DNA from 3 places in the Streptomyces sp. NPDC001002 genome. Region 3 is predicted to be linked to each of the others. Evidence: riboswitches for the same ligand, from Rfam matches in the RefSeq annotation. Region 3 holds a riboswitch; each other region holds the start of a gene.

Region 1 (5,207 bases), on a different contig from region 3:
CCCGCCCCGACGCCACCGACGCCGAGATCCGCCGGGCGGCCGAGGCGGCGCACGTGACGGAGTTCGCCGACGCGCTGCCCGAGGGCTTCGAGACGATGGTCGGCGAGCGCGGCATCAAACTCTCCGGCGGCCAGCGCCAGCGGGTCGCGCTGGCCCGGGCGATCCTGCGCGACGCGCCGATCCTGCTCCTCGACGAGGCGACCAGCGCGCTCGACTCGGAGAGCGAAGTCCTCGTCCAGGAAGCGCTGTGGCGGCTCATGGAGGGGCGCACGGCGCTCGTGGTCGCGCACCGGCTGAGCACGGTCGCCGGCATGGACCGCCTCGTGGTCCTGGACCGCGGACGGATCGTCGAGCAGGGCACGCACCAGGAACTGCTCGCCTCCGAAGGCGCCTACGCCAAGCTGTGGCGCCACCAGTCCGGCGGCTTCCTCACCGACAGCCCGACGGACGACGACGCCGCCCGGGCCGACGTGAACTGAACGGGACACCGGAGACCGATGGGGGCACCGGAAGCGAACGGGACACCGACCGGTCGGTGGACGCCCTCTTGACGCCGCAGCCAGGGGGATCGACACTCCAGAAGGGAATCCTAGTGAACAGGTAGGGAATGACATGAGGCGCCTTGGACCGGTCACCGTACGCGTGAGCCGCTCGCCTCTCCTCACCTCCCGCCGCCACATCGATCTGCTGCGCGTCTGCAGCGCGATCAGCCGCCTCGGCTGAGCCGCGCCCCTCCCGTGCCCGCGACGCCCACGCGTCGTCCCGCGACCGGACGCCACCGGCGTCGTCCGTCCGCCACGCACGGCTGAGCCCGGCCCCTTCCCGTCCGACGTCGCTTCCGCCGCGCGTACGTCCGCGCCCGCTCCCGGGGAGAGTCATGTCCGTCACACCGCTGGCCGCCCACACCACCACTCCGTCCACGCCCGCCTTCCGGGGCCGCATCGGCGGCGATCCGCGCAGCGGCCACTACGCCGTTCCGCGCCGCTACCGCCTCCATCTGTCCACCGCGTGTCCCGACGGCCTGCGCATCGCCGTCACCCACAGCCTGCTCGGCCTGGACACCGTCTGTCCGGCGACCTATCTGCCCGCCGTTCCCGACTCCCCGCAGGACGGCCACTCCGTGCTGCGCCCGCTGTACGAGGCGAGCGCCCACCGCTACTCAGGACCGGCCGTCGGACCCGTCCTCAGCGACGACTGGTCCGGGCGGATCGTCAGCACGCACGCTCCGGACATCACCCGCGACCTCGCCCGCCGCTTCGGCGCCGACCGGCTCTCGCTGTACCCGTGCGGCGCGGAGTCGGAGATCGAGGCCGTCGAGCGGATGTGCGCACAGGACATCGAGGGAGCCGCCCAGCGCGCCGGACAGTCCGGCATCGAGCAGGCGGAGCGCGACGCGGCCCTTGAGGCGCTGCTGGAATCGCTGGGCGCTCTGGAGCGCTGGCTCGTCGGCCGCGACCACATGATCCGGGATCAGATCACCGCCGCCGACGTCGAGTTGTGGGTCACGCTGGTCCAACTCGACACCGTGCACCGCCATCACCTGGACGCCTGCGCGGTCGAGCGCATCGCCGACCACCCCACCCTGTGGGCGTACGCCCGCCGGCTGGCCGCCCACCCGGCCTTCGGCACCCATCTCGACCTGGACGGCATCGCCCGCCGCCATCACGCCCGCTGCCGGGGACTGGAGGCGGCCGGCGCGGCCGTACAGATCCTCGACTGGGCTGCCCACGCGGCCCACTAGCAGTCCCGTAGCCGTTCCACTTCGTGGACCGGCGTTGACATTCGTTCGGGCAAGTGTCTTGAATATCGCCCAGAACGGTCATGAGTGTCAGCGACAAGCCCTGGCTTGCTGACCGGCAACCCTCGCACCGCGGTGGGGTGCCCCAGGTGACGACCGGACCGGATGACGTTTCGGTAAGCGCGCGGCCCCTTCCGGGGGCCTCCGACAGTGACAGGTGACGCCATGTACGCAGCTCCCAGGACGGCCGCATGCCGCCCGCAGGGCTGCGTACTGTCGTACGCGAACCTGTTCGTCGCCGACCGCGCCGTCGATCTGCTCCGGGTCAGCAGCGCACTGTGTACCGCACCGGGCCGTGCCCGCTGTCGGGGCTGACGACCACCCAGCCCGCGCACCTCTGACGCACACCCGCCTCCGCCGGTGTGCAGTTCCCCTCCCCGCCCCCAGCCCCGTGCACCCGCGCGCGCCGCCCGCCGTCGCGCGTCCACCGCCGCGGTGCGGGGTGTCCGAACCTGCCGGAGCCCACCATGAGTGAACCCCCTGGCGCCGCCGTGTCCCTCGCCGAGGCACCGCCTGCCGACGAACCGTCAAAACCCCTCACCGCACAGCGAGTTCAGCCGCTGCGCCGGCCGGGGCGCTGGATCGCCACCGCGGTCGTGCTGGTCCTCGCGGCCCAGTTCGTGCACGGCCTGGCGACCAACCCGTTCTACCAGTGGGACCGCTTCGGGTACTGGTTCCTGCGGCCGACCATCCTCGACGGGCTGCTCATCACCCTCGAAGTGGCCGCCTACAGCGCCGTGTTGGGCCTCCTCGGCGGCATCCTGCTCGCCCTGGCCAGACTCTCCAGGTCGCCGGTGCTGCGCGCGGTGAGCTGGACCTACGTCTGGGCCCTGCGCTCGATCCCGCTGATCGTGGTACTGCTCTTCCTCTACAACTTCAGCGCCCTCTACAAGACGTTGAGCGTCGGCGTCCCCTTCGGGCCGGCCTTCTTCTCCTTCGACGAGTCGAGGCTGGCCACGGACATGGTCGTCGCCGTCATCGGCCTGAGTCTCAACGAGGCGGCCTACGCGGCCGAAGTGGTCCGCGGCGGCATCCTCTCCGTCGACCAGGGCCAGCACGAGGCGGCCTCCGCCCTCGGCCTGCCCAAGAGCTACCAGTTCCGCCGGATCGTCTTCCCGCAGGCGCTGCGCTCCATCACCCCGAACTACGTCAACCAGCTGATCGGCCTGATCAAGAGCACCTCGCTGGTCTTCTACGTCTCTCTGCTCGACCTGTTCGGCTCCGCGCAGACGATGGGCTCCACCTACCCCGGCGACATCGTCCCGCTGCTCCTGGTCGTCACCGTCTGGTACCTGATCCTGACCAGCGTGGTGTCCGTCATCCAGTTCTACGTCGAGCGGTACTACGCCCGGGGCGCCACGCGCTCCCTGCCGCCGACCCCGATCCAGAAGCTCCGCACCGGCCTCACCGATCTGCGGGCCCGCATCCGCCGGGAGGCCGCGATATGAGCGCCCAGACCCTCGAACCGCCGACCGACATCACGCCCGCCGCCGTGGAGGTGCACGACGTGCACAAGTGGTACGGCGCCCACCGGGTGCTGGACGGCGTCGACCTGACCGTGCGGCCCGGCGAGGTCACCGTCATCCTCGGCCCGTCCGGCTCTGGCAAGTCCACGCTGCTGCGGGTCATCAACCACCTGGAGAAGCCGGAGATCGGCTACGTCAGCGTCAACGGCGAACTGATCGGCGTGAAGAGGCAGGGGGAGCGGCTGAAGGAGCTCAGCGAGCGGGCCATCCGCGCCCAGCGCAGCCGGATCGGGTTCGTCTTCCAGAACTTCAACCTGTTCCCGCACCTGACCGTCCTCGACAACGTGGCCGCGGCACCGGTGGCCACCGGCCGGCTCGGCAAGCCCGAAGCCCTGGAACTGGCCCGCGAGTTGCTCGGCCGGGTCGGGCTCGGCGAGAAGGCCGGCGCCTATCCGCGCCAGCTGTCCGGCGGCCAGCAGCAGCGCGTCGCCATCGCCCGCGCCCTCGCCCTGCGCCCCGGCGTCATCCTCTTCGACGAGCCGACCTCCGCCCTCGACCCCGAACTCGTCGGCGAAGTCCTCGCCGTCATCAAGGACTTGGCGACCAGCGGCACCACCCTCGTCATCGTCACCCACGAGATCGGCTTCGCCCGCGAGGTCGCCGACCGGGTCGTCTTCATCGACGGCGGAAAGATCGTCGAGCAGGGCCCGCCGCACGAGGTCCTCGACAAGCCGCAGCACGAACGGACCCGCGACTTCCTCAGCAAGGTCCTCTGACCCCCCGCACCTCCAGCACCTTTCGCCCTCTTCCACCGTCCCGAACACCGAACCTAGGAACAGCCATGTCTCCCCTCAGCCTTCGCAGCAGACTCACTCGCGGACTCACCGCCGGCACCGTCGTCGCCGCTCTCGCCGGCGGGCTCGCCGCCTGCGGGGGAGACAGCGACGCGGCCACCACGACCGACAACGCGGCCGCCGGTTCGGTCACCGTGGGTGCCCTGTCCCTCGGCGCCGCCAAGGAGACCACGCTGAAGGTCTCCGAAGTGAAGTCGATCAGCGCCGAGTTGCCCAAGGACATAGCCAAGAGCGGCAAGTTGGAGATCGGTGTCGGCTTTCTGCCCGCCGGCTCCCCGCCGCTCGGTTACGTCGGCTCGGACCAGAAGACCCTCACCGGTTCGGAGACCGACATCGGCCGTCTGGTCGCCGCCGTCCTCGGCCTCAAGCCCGAGCTGAAGAACTCCACTTGGGAGAACCTCTTCATCGGCCTGGACAGCGGCAAGGTCCAGGTCGCCTTCTCCAACGTGACCGACACCGAGGAGCGCAAGGCGAAGTACGAGTTCGCCTCCTACCGCGAGGACAACCTCGGCTTCGCGGTGAAGGCCGACAACTCCTGGAACTTCGACGGCAATTACGAGAACCTCGCCGGCAAGACCGTCGCCGTGGGCGCGGGCACCAACCAGGAGCGGATCCTCCTGGAGTGGAAGAAGAAGCTCGCCGCCGAGGGCAAGAAGGCGCTCACGGTCAAGTACTTCCAGGACAACAACAGCACCTACCTCGCGCTGACCTCCGGGAAGATCGACGCCTACCTCTCGCCGAACCCCTCGGTCGCCTACCAGGTCTCCTCGACCAAGGGCACGGCCAAGGCGGTCCGCAACGCGGGCACGTACTCCGGCGCCGGCTCCTCCCTCCAGGGCCTGATCGCGGCCACCGCGAAGAAGGACAGCGGCCTCGCCAAGCCGCTGGCCGACGCGATCAACTACCTGATCAAGAACGGGCAGTACGCCAAGTGGCTGGCCGCCTGGAACCTCTCCAACGAGGCCGTCGCCAAGTCCGAGGTCAACCCGCCCGGACTGCCCCTCAGCGACTCCTGACCCACCCTCTCCGCAAGGGGACCCCGCCGCGTCCCGGCAGGGTCCCCGACCCGTGCGACCAGTACCGGAGCCG
Region 2 (5,207 bases), on a different contig from region 3:
TGCGCTCAGCAGGAGGCAGTACCGCCAGCCGGCCCCGGGTCCGAGCCCGGCGACCAGCACGCCGCCGAGCGGCGGCCCGAGTGCCGCGGCGACACCGCCCGTCACCGCGTACAGCCCCAGGGCCCGGCCGCGGTCGAGCCCGTGGAACACGTCCTGGATGGTGCCGATCACCTGGGAGTTGACGAGCCCGGCGGCGGCGCCCTGCACCAGCCGCGCACCGATCACGATGCCCGGACCGCCACCGGTCGCGGCCGTCACCCCCGCCAGGAGGAAGACGGCCATGCCGACGATGAAGAACCGCTTGCGTCCGTGCAGGTCGCCGAGGCTGCCGCCGGGCACGAGGGCCAGGCCGAAGGCGAGTGAGTAACCGGCCACGATCCACTGGACGTCCGCCGCACCGGCCCCGAGCGAGTGCCGCATGCTCGGAACGGCGATGTTCAGAACTGCCTGGTCCAGCAGGGTGGTTGCCCCTGCGGCCATGCACACCAGCAGTACGCGCCGGGTGGCGCGGTCTTGTCCCGGGAGCATTCAGACGTCCGTCACACCACGCTCACCGGATGCCGTACCACCGCGTCGAACAGGTAGCCCTGCGTGTTGGGCACGGCGAGGTCCGGTTGCGTACGGCCGGCCGTGTCCGTGGCGCGGGCCAGCAGCTGGGTGGCACCGGGTGCCTCGGGGTGCCAGTTCAGGGACCAGCGGGTCCATGTGCCGGTGCGGGGACGGTCGTGCAGGTGGGCGCGCCGCCAGTTCGCGCCGCCGTCGGTGCTGATGTCGACGTGGTCCACGGCGCCCGCGCCCGACCACGACCGCCCGTGCAGCACGTGCCGGTGTCCCGCCGCGAACGTGGCCCCGCTCGCCAGCTCGAAGGCGCTCTTGGTGGCCTGCCGGGTGAGCGGCGCGCTGCCGCCTTCCGGGTAGGACGGGCCGAACAGGCGGTAGAACGTGGTGTTCCAGGGCGAGAGGAGCGGCTGCGCGGACACCTCGATGTCGCCGACCCACTTGATCGACGCGATCCCCACCCAGGACGGCACCAGCACCCGCACCGGGTACCCGTGGTCGTACGGCAGCGGCTCGCCGTTCATCTCGTACGCGAGCAGCACGTCGTCCAGCGCCTTGGCCAGCGGCAGCGGACGGCGTACCCGGCCCAGGCTCTCGCCGCCGCTGACGTAATCGGCGTCCAGGCCCCGCGGTTGCACGTCCACGGCGTTCCGGGACAGTCCGGCCCTGCGCAGTACGTCGGCCAGGCGCACCCCGCGCCAGCGGGCGACGCCGATCGCGCCCAGGGTCCACGCGGTGCCGGTGACCGTCTCGCCCTGCTGGTTCGTGTAGTAGGAGCGGCCGTTTCCGGCGCACTCGACGAAGGCGGTACGGGTGACGGCGGGCAGGGCACGCAGGTCGTCGTACCCGAACTCCACCGGCCGGTCCTCACTGGGAGTGCCGCGCAGCCCGCTCCCCCACAGCCGCAACCGCCAGTCGTCGGCGTCCAGGACGGGGGTGGCGGTGTGGTTGCGTACGAAGAAGAGGTCGTTGGGGGTGTGGTGGCCGGTTCCGCGCAGCGCCTCCCAGCGGGTCTCGGCGTTGGTGCCGCGCTCGATGAACCACTCGGGCGGCAGGGGTTTGACGATCCCGGGGACCGCGGCGCGGGCGGGCCGGGTGCCGCCGAGCGCGGTCCCGGCGGCGGTGGCGGCGAGCAGGGTGAGCAGCCGCCGGCGGGTGACGCCGTCGGCTCTGGCCTCACCGGCCAGCCACTGGCGCAGTCTGCGGCGGTCGTAGTCCGTTTCGTGGCGGTGGCCGAGCGGGATCGCGGGTGTCGGCATGGCGTGTCCTCGTCTTGTCCGAGCGAAGCGTGCGGGCGGCACGGAGGATCGCGAGACGTGCCGGCGGATGCTCAACCGGCCTGTGCGGCACGGCTGTTGGCAGAGGTGCGAGGAGGTGCTCGATCAGCCGGTCGGTCGACACAGCGCGGCGGCGACGCGGACAAGGTCCACGGCACGGCGGCGGGTCAGCGACTGCGACAACGGCATGGCGGGATGCAAACACGCGCAGCGGAGGGTGTCAACGAGGCGTCCGCGTCAGGCCGGAACGGCAGCGCGGGGAGGGTGGTTGACGGGTGAAGGGCTCCATTGACGTACGACGACGTCGATCCGTACGATCGCGGTCGGCATCGAGTGTCAGCGTCAAGCCCTGGCTTGCTGACCGGCAACCCTCCGACGCGGTGGGGTGCTCCAGGTGAAAGCCCGGCAGGATCACCGACGATCTCTGCAAGCGCGGGACCCCGTGGCCGGGGGCGGAGATGTGGAGGACGGTCGTGCGACACAGCAGTGACCTGAACGCCTTCTCCCGGCTCTCCCGTCGGCGTCACATCGACCTTCAGCGCTTCACCAGCTGTCTCTGTCGCGGCTGACGGCTTATCTGCGTCGCAGCTGACCGCCACGACCGCGTCCGTCCGACGTCCGTCGCGGCCCGTAGCCACTCCCCCCTGACTCCCTGAACTCCCCTGCCCCGTCATCGGCGTTGCGCCGACCGGTGCGGCATGCCCGCGCGCAGCCGTGCTCCGCGGGGCGGCACACGACGGGCGACACACGACCAGTGACACGAGCAGTGACACGAGTAGGAGCACCCTCCGTGAGAGCACATCCGGATTTCCGACCCACTCGATGGACGGCACTGGCCGCCCTTCTGACCACCAGTGTCCTGTTGACCGCCTGCGGCTCCGGCGGCTCCGACAGCGGCAGCGGCAGCGGCCCGGCGAAGTCCGGTGGTTCGTTGACCTTCGCGGTGGGTTCCGACGCCGGCTGCGTGGACCCGCAGCAGGTCGGCAGCAACGACAGCATCTACTCCGTACGTCAGACCGTCGACTCGCTGACAGACCAGGACCCCCAGACCGGCAAGATCGTGCCATGGCTGGCCAAGAGCTGGGACATCAACGCCGACGCGACGACGTTCACGTTCCATCTGCGCTCGGGGGTCACCTTCAGCGACGGTTCCCAGCTGACCGCGCAGGTCGTCAAGGACAATTTCGACGCGGTGCCGAAGCTCGGCGCCCTGGGGGTACTCGCCCAGGGCTATCTGAGCGGCGTCAAGAGCACCACCGTGGTCGACCCGCTCACCGTCAAGGTGGCCTTCAAGCAGCCCAACGCCCAGTTCCTGCAGGCCACTTCGACCCACTCCCTGGGCATCGAGTCGTCGGCGAGCGTGAAGCGGACCCCGCAGCGGAAGTGCAGCCAGGGGGTGATCGGCTCCGGCCCGTTCGTACTGAAGCAGTACGTGCAGAACCAGTCGATCACCCTGGCCAAGCGCACCGGCTACGCCTGGGGCTCCTCGCTGTGGTCCAGGAAGGGCGAGGCCTACCTGGACCAGGTGGTGTTCAAGGTCGTGCCCGAGGCGGGGGTGCGGGCCGGCAGTCTCCAGTCCGGGCAGGTGGACGCGATCAGCAGCGTCGGCAAGGCCAACGAGGCGGCGCTCAAGGGCGGTTCGGTCACCCTCCTGCGCCGGGCCAACCCCGGGGTGGTGTTCGGCCTGGGACTCAACAACTCGCGGCCGCTGCTCAAGGACGTGAAAGTGCGCCAGGCGATCCTGGCCGCCGTCGACCGCAAGCAGATAGCCGACACCGTGTTCCCGACCGGCACCCAGCCGGCGACCAGCGTCCTCGCGCACACCACGCCCGACTACACCGACCTCTCCGCGGACCTGGCCTTCGACGCGGCCAAGGCGAAGTCCCTGCTGGACGCGGCCGGTTGGACGGCGGGCAGCGACGGCATCCGCGCCAAGGACGGCAAGAAGCTGAGCCTGACCATCAGCTGGTTCCCCAACTCGGCCACCAACCAGCCCGCGCTGGAACTGGTCCAGCAGCAGCTGAAGGCCGTCGGGATCGACGTGGTGCTCAAGCAGGGCCAGGTCAGTCAGTTCGCCACTACGCTCCAGGGCGGTGACTTCGACGCGGTGTGGAGCAACGTGACCCGCGCCGACCCGGACATCCTGCGCAGCTCCTTCTCCACCCAGCTGGCCAACTTCTACCGGCTGCCCGCCAGTTCACTGGACACGGCTCTGTCCGGCCAGGCCGCGACCGCGGACACCGCGAAGCGCAAGCAGTTGGTGGACGAGGCGCAGAAGTCGATCGTGGAGAACGCGTACAACGTGCCCGTGGTGGAACTCCAGACCCAGCTGGGCGTGTCGAAGAAGGTGCACGACCTCGACTTCGACTCGGGCAGCCGGATCCAGCTGCACGACACCTGGATCGGCTGACGCATGCGCCGCTATGCGATCAAACGGCTCGCCCAGGCGGTCGGTGTGCTGTGGGCGGCCTACACGGTGTCCTTCCTGGTGCTCGACTACCTGCCCGGCGATCCGGTCACGGCGATGGCCAGTGCCGGCATGGACTCGGGGCAGGTCGACCCGGCCCAACTGGCCGCACTGCGGCACGAGTACGGCTTCGACAAGCCGGTCCTGGCCCAGTACGCCGACTACCTCGGCCGGGCGGTGCGCGGGGACTTCGGCGACTCGGTCTCCACCGGTCGGCCGGTTTCCTCGACGCTGGCCGACGCGCTGCCCCAGACAGTGCAGTTGACCGGTGCCGCGCTGCTGCTCGCGGTGGTTCTCGGCGGTGGTCTGGCCGTGCTGGCGACCTACACCTCGCAGCGCTGGCTGCGCCAACTGCTGCTGTCCCTGCCGCCGTTGGGAGTGTCCGTCCCGACGTTCTGGACAGGTCTGCTGCTGGTGGAAACCTTCTCCTTCCGGCTGCACTGGTTCCCGGCCTTCGGCAACGACGGACTGCGCGGACTGGTCCTGCCGGCCGTGACACTGGCGATCCCGACCGGTGCGCAGGTGGCTCAGGTGCTGGCCAAGAGCCTGCTCACCGCGCTGGACCAGGCCTATGTGGAGACCGCGCGCGCCAAGGGCGCCGGCCGCTGGCGGGTCCATCTGCGGCACGCCCTGCGCAACGCGTCGCTGCCCGCGCTGACCGTCGTAGGACTGCTGGTGGGGCAGTTGATCGCCGGTTCGGTGGTCGTCGAGACGGTGTTCTCGCGTGACGGCCTCGGCCGGGTGACGGCCGCCGCTGTCACCGCTCAGGACATCCCGCTGGTCCAAGGGGTGGTGGTGTTCGGGGCGCTGATCTTCGTGGTGACGAACCTGATCGTCGACCTCGTGTATCCGCTGCTGGACCCGCGGATCGTGGTCGCCTCGGGCAGGAAGGCGGGACTCGCATG
Region 3 (5,207 bases):
GCGTGAGGTCAACTGGCTGTTCGGCTTCCTGCTGTTCGTCCTGGGCATGTTCACCGGCTTCACCGGTTACTCGCTCCCGGACGACCTGCTCTCCGGCACCGGTGTCCGCTTCATGGAGGGCGCGGTCCTGTCCGTGCCGATCGTCGGCACGTACCTGTCGTTCTTCCTCTTCGGCGGCGAGTTCCCGGGCGGCGACTTCGTCGCGCGGTTCTACTCGATCCACATCCTGCTGCTGCCGGGCATCATGCTCGGGCTCGTGGTCGGCCACCTGATCCTGGTCTTCTACCACAAGCACACGCAGTTCGCGGGCCCCGGAAAGACGAACAACAACGTCGTCGGCATGCCGCTGCTGCCGGTCTACATGGCCAAGGCCGGAGGCTTCTTCTTCCTGGTCTTCGGTGTCATCGCGGCCGTCGCGGCGATCGCCTCGATCAACCCGATCTGGGCCATGGGCCCCTACCGGCCGGACATGGTCTCCACGGGCGCCCAGCCCGACTGGTACATGGGCTTCTCCGAGGGCCTGATCCGTGTCATGCCGGGCTGGGAGATCAACGCCTGGGGCCACACGCTCGTCCTGGGCGTGTTCATCCCGCTGGTGATCTTCCCGCTGGTCCTGGTCTCGATCGCGGTCTACCCGTTCATCGAGTCCTGGGTCACCGGCGACAAGCGCGAGCACCACATCCTGGACCGTCCACGCAACGTCCCGACGCGTACCGCGTTCGGCGCCGCCTGGATCTCCTGGTACTTCGTCCTGCTCGTCGGTGGCGGCAACGACCTCTGGGCCACGCACTTCCACCTGTCGATCAACTCGATCACCTGGTTCGTGCGCATCGGCTTCTTCGTCGTGCCGGTCCTGGTGTTCGTCGCCACCAAGCGGATCTGCCTGGGCCTGCAGCGCCGGGACCGCGACAAGGTGCTGCACGGCCGCGAGTCGGGCATCATCAAGCGCCTGCCGCACGGTGAGTTCATCGAGGTGCACGAGCCGCTCAGCCAGGACGCGCTGCACACGCTCACCGCGCACGAGCAGTACGTGCCGGCCGCGATCGGCGCGACCGTCGACGAGAACGGCGTCGAGCGCAAGGTGAAGGGCTCCGAGAAGCTGCGCGCCAAGCTGAGCGAGGCGTACTACGGCGAGGAGTCCCAGATCCCCAAGCCCACCGTCGAGGAGTACAAGGAGATCACGAGCGGCCACGGCCACCACTGATCGCTGAGGCGTCGCCACGCCACAGTCGAAGGGCCCCGTCCGAACACCGGACGGGGCCCTTCGCCGTGCCACGCGCTGGATAGGGTGGGGCACGTCTTGTGAAGCATCTTCTACGACACCCAGGAGCGGCCGTATGAGCGCTGTGACCCCCGCTGGAGGCGACACCGCGGCGGGCCGTTCCTGGCCCGAGGTACTGAACTCCCTGCTGTACGGCAAGGACCAGGACGCCGACGCGACCTTCTGGGCGATGGACCAGATCATGCGCGGCGAGGCGACGGACGCGCAGATCGCCGGGTTCGTGGTGGCGCTGCGGGCCAAGGGCGAGACCGTCGAGGAGATCACCGGTCTGGTGCGCGCGATGTACGCGCACGCCAACGTGATCGAGGTGTCCGGGAAGACGGTGGACATCGTCGGCACCGGTGGCGACGGCGCGAAGACGGTGAACATCTCCACGATGTCCTCGATCGTGATCGCCGGCACGGGTGCGAAGGTCGTCAAGCACGGCAACCGGGCCGCGTCCTCCGCGTCCGGCGCCTCCGACGTCCTGGAACGGCTCGGCGTCAACCTGGAGCTGACCCCCAAGCGGGTGGCCGAGGTCGCCGAGGAGGCCGGGATCACCTTCTGCTTCGCGATCAAGTTCCACCCGGCCCTGCGTCACGCGGGCGCCGCGCGCGGCCAGTTGGGCATCCGTACGGTCTTCAACGCGCTGGGCCCGCTGACCAACCCCGCCAAGGTGCGGGCCCAGGCGGTCGGGGTCGCCGACCCGCGGATGGCGCCCATCATCGCGGGCGTCTTCGCCGAGCGCGGCAACTCCTCCCTGGTGTTCCGCGGCGACGACGGCCTCGACGAGCTGACGACCACGGCCACCTCCCGGGTGTGGATCGTCCGCGACGGCAAGGTCACCGAGGAGTCCTTCGACCCCCGTGACGTGGGCCTCCCGCTGGTCCCCGTGGAGGCCCTGCGCGGCGCCGACCCCGAGTTCAACGCGGGCGTCGCCCGCCGGCTCCTGGACGGCGAGACGGGCCCCGTGCGGGACGCCGTACTCCTGAACTCGGCGGCCGCGCTGGTGGCCCTGGAGCCGGGTGACGGGCCGCTGGCGGACCAGCTCCGGGCCGGGATGGCGAAGGCGGCGGAGTCGATCGACTCGGGCGCCGCCAAGCGGACCCTGGAGCGCTGGTCGGCGGCCAGCAACGCGTAGCACCACGGCGGTCGTCGTCCCGCGATCCGGACACGGGTTGCGGGACGACGATCACCTCACGTAAGTTTTTGGACCAGGTCATGAGTGACAGTCATGAGGCCCCGGCCGACTGTCCGGCAACCCTCCGTCCGTGGCGGGGTGCCCCGGGTGAAGACCAGGCCGTAGGCAGCGAGGTCTGCGGCAAGCGCGGGCCCCTCGAAAGACACCAGGGGTCCTGGTCATCGAGGGAGTACTCCGTGAGCAAGCGAATGCGATAGGGCGCCGAGCCCCGCCTCCGCACATCCCCTTTCACCCTCCTCCGTGTTTGAGCCCTGCGCGCTCGCACGGCGGAACCGCCTTGCCTCTCACGGGAGTTCGCCATGTCTGTCTCCACCGCTGCCGCCGCCCCGACCATTTGTGCCCAGCTGCCCGTTCTGGGCCGGGACGTCACCGTCCCGCTCGTCACGGGCGGCGAAGTCACCTACGCGGCGCTCGACTACGCGGCCAGCGCCCCCGCCCTCCAGCGCGTCTGGGACGACGTGGCGGCCTACGCCCCCTACTACGGCAGCGTCCACCGCGGTGCCGGCTACCTCTCGCAGCTCTCCACGGACCTCTTCGAGAACGCCCGCCGGACGGTCGAGGAGTTCCTGGACTGCCGCCCCGACGACCAGCTGATCTTCACCCGCTCGACCACGGACTCCCTCAACCTGCTCGCCGCCGCTCTGCCCGCCGACTGCCAGGTCTTCGTCTTCGAGACCGAGCACCACGCCTCGCTGCTGCCCTGGCAGGACGCCCGCGTCACCTACCTCAACGCCCCGCGCACCCCGGCCCAGGCCGTCGAGACCCTGGAGCAGGCCCTCGCAAACCGAGACCCCTACGGCCCGGCCCTGGTCTGCGTCACCGGCGCCTCGAACGTCACCGGCGAGCTGTGGCCGGTACGGGAGTTGGCGGCCGCGGCCCATGCCCACGGCGCCCGCATCGTCCTGGACGCCGCCCAACTCGCCCCGCACCACCCGGTCTCCGTCCAGGACCTCGACGTCGACTGGATCGCCTTCTCCGGCCACAAGCTGTACGCCCCCTTCGGTTCCGGCGTCCTGGCCGGCCGCGCCGACTGGCTCCAGGCGGCCGACCCCTACCTCGCGGGCGGCGGCGCCAGCCGCAAGGTCGCCCGGCGCGAGGACGGGGGAGTGGAGGTGGAGTGGCACGACAGCGCCGCGAGGCATGAAGCGGGCTCGCCCAACGTGATCGGCGCCTACTCCATCGCGTCGGCCTGCAAGGCGCTGACCGAGGCGGGCTTCGACACGCTGGTCGCGCGCGAGCAGCACCTGATCGGGAAGGTACGGGCGGGCCTGGCGGAAGTCCCGGAGGTGAAGGTCCTGTCCCTCTTCGGCGACGACGCCCCGCGCGTGGGCGTGATCTCCTTCGTCGTCGACGGCTGGAACAGCTCCCACTTCGCCGCCGCACTCTCCGCCGAGTACGGCATCGGCGTCCGCGACGGCCTCTTCTGCGCCCACCCCTTGCTCCGCACCCTCCTGGGCACCGACCCCCAGACCCAGGGCGAATGTGGCGCCCCCGAGGCGGCCCCGGGCGAGAAGTCCCTCAACGCAATCCGAGTGAGCTTCGGCGCGGGCACCCCCGACGAGCACGTGGAGCGCTTCATCGGCGCGGTCAAGGAACTGGTGACCGACGGCGCCAAGTGGAAGTACACAACGGAGAACGGCCGCTGCGTCCCGACTGTGTGAGGAGTTTCGGTCCGGAGGCGGTCTTCAGGTGGTCAGGAGTCCAACCCGATCGCAAAAGCCGCCTCCAGGTCATGCTGGGAGTACGTCCGAAACGCCACATGCGTATCGGTCCCCTCAACCCCGGGAATCTTGCTGATCCGCCCCGGGATCACCTCGGCGAGATCCTCGTGCTCCTTGACCCGAACCATCGCGATCAAGTCATACGTACCCGTCACGGAGAACACCTCGCTCACAGATTCCAGCGAGGCAATCGACTCCGCGATCTCAGGGATCCGGTCCACGCTGGTCTTGATGAGGACGATCGCGGTGATCACGGCTGGTTCTCTCCCTCGGGGGCCGGAGCTGGGGCGGCCTTCACTCTAGTCGTACGGCGGAATCGGGCCCACGCGTAGCCGAAGCCCAGCGAGAAGCCCACCAGGTGTGCCAGATACGCCACCCCGGGCCCCTGCTCCGCCCGCCCCGCCGCCACCCACTGCAGCGCCGCCCAGAACGGCAGCACCACCCACGCCGGAAACCGCATCGGCAGAAAGAACAGGAACGGCAGCAGGCTCGTCACCCGCGCCCCGGGGAACAGGTACAGAAACGCACCGAGGATCGCCGAGATCGCCCCCGACGCCCCCACCAGGGACTGGTCGGAGGAGGAGTTGGCGGCCGCGTACCCCAGCAGGGCGAGATAGCCGCAGACCAGGTAGAAGAGCGTGAACTGCACGCGGCCCATCCGCTCCTCGGTCATCACGCCGAAGACGTAGAGGAAGAGCATGTTGCCGAGCAGGTGGATCCAGCTGCCGTGGATGAAGAGGGCCGTCGCGGGGGTGAGGGCGGAGCCGGCCGGGTCCGCGAAGAGGTCCGCCGGGACCACGCCCCAGCGGTGGAAATAGGCCCGCTGCGCGGCGAGCAGCGCGTCCCCGGAGCCGTAGGCCGGATTCAGACCCGAGGCCGGACCGGCCGCGAAGACCAGGCAACAGGCCGCGATCAGGCCGTACGTCACCGGTGCCGACGGCATCCGGACCGTTCTGAACGTCCTGCCGACCGTCGCGCTCCAGTTGCTGATCATGGACACAGAGCATGGCGTAACGGGACGCAC

Evidence for each region. Region 3 has a riboswitch for S-adenosylmethionine ahead of ACWDR3_RS42610 (aminotransferase class V-fold PLP-dependent enzyme). Riboswitches for the same ligand answer to the same signal wherever they lie in the genome.
Region 1: another riboswitch for S-adenosylmethionine. It lies ahead of ACWDR3_RS21505 (amino acid ABC transporter permease); the one in region 3 lies ahead of ACWDR3_RS42610 (aminotransferase class V-fold PLP-dependent enzyme).
Region 2: another riboswitch for S-adenosylmethionine. It lies ahead of ACWDR3_RS11860 (putative leader peptide); the one in region 3 lies ahead of ACWDR3_RS42610 (aminotransferase class V-fold PLP-dependent enzyme).

The regions. Positions count from the first base shown of each region.
Region 1 is NZ_JBSFLV010000045.1:16,296-21,502, reverse strand. It holds gene ACWDR3_RS21520 (ABC transporter ATP-binding protein) at 1-479, shown strand, start outside; gene ACWDR3_RS21515 (putative leader peptide) at 613-723, shown strand; gene ACWDR3_RS21510 (glutathione S-transferase C-terminal domain-containing protein) at 878-1,741, shown strand; SAM riboswitch class IV at 1,818-1,927, shown strand; gene ACWDR3_RS21505 (amino acid ABC transporter permease) at 2,266-3,246, shown strand; gene ACWDR3_RS21500 (amino acid ABC transporter ATP-binding protein) at 3,243-4,040, shown strand; gene ACWDR3_RS21495 (ABC transporter substrate-binding protein) at 4,106-5,134, shown strand.
Region 2 is NZ_JBSFLV010000019.1:38,963-44,169, forward strand. It holds gene ACWDR3_RS11845 (MFS transporter) at 1-528, opposite strand, end outside; gene ACWDR3_RS11850 (sulfite oxidase) at 540-1,817, opposite strand; gene ACWDR3_RS11855 (putative leader peptide) at 1,941-2,024, opposite strand; SAM riboswitch class IV at 2,161-2,274, shown strand; gene ACWDR3_RS11860 (putative leader peptide) at 2,294-2,404, shown strand; gene ACWDR3_RS11865 (ABC transporter substrate-binding protein) at 2,626-4,245, shown strand; gene ACWDR3_RS11870 (ABC transporter permease) at 4,249-5,207, shown strand, end outside; gene ACWDR3_RS11875 (ABC transporter permease) at 5,205-5,207, shown strand, end outside.
Region 3 is NZ_JBSFLV010000185.1:5,858-11,064, reverse strand. It holds gene qcrB (cytochrome bc1 complex cytochrome b subunit) at 1-1,204, shown strand, start outside; gene trpD (anthranilate phosphoribosyltransferase) at 1,338-2,402, shown strand; SAM riboswitch class IV at 2,479-2,595, shown strand; gene ACWDR3_RS42610 (aminotransferase class V-fold PLP-dependent enzyme) at 2,762-4,123, shown strand; gene ACWDR3_RS42605 (Lrp/AsnC family transcriptional regulator) at 4,156-4,437, opposite strand; gene ACWDR3_RS42600 (rhomboid family intramembrane serine protease) at 4,434-5,177, opposite strand.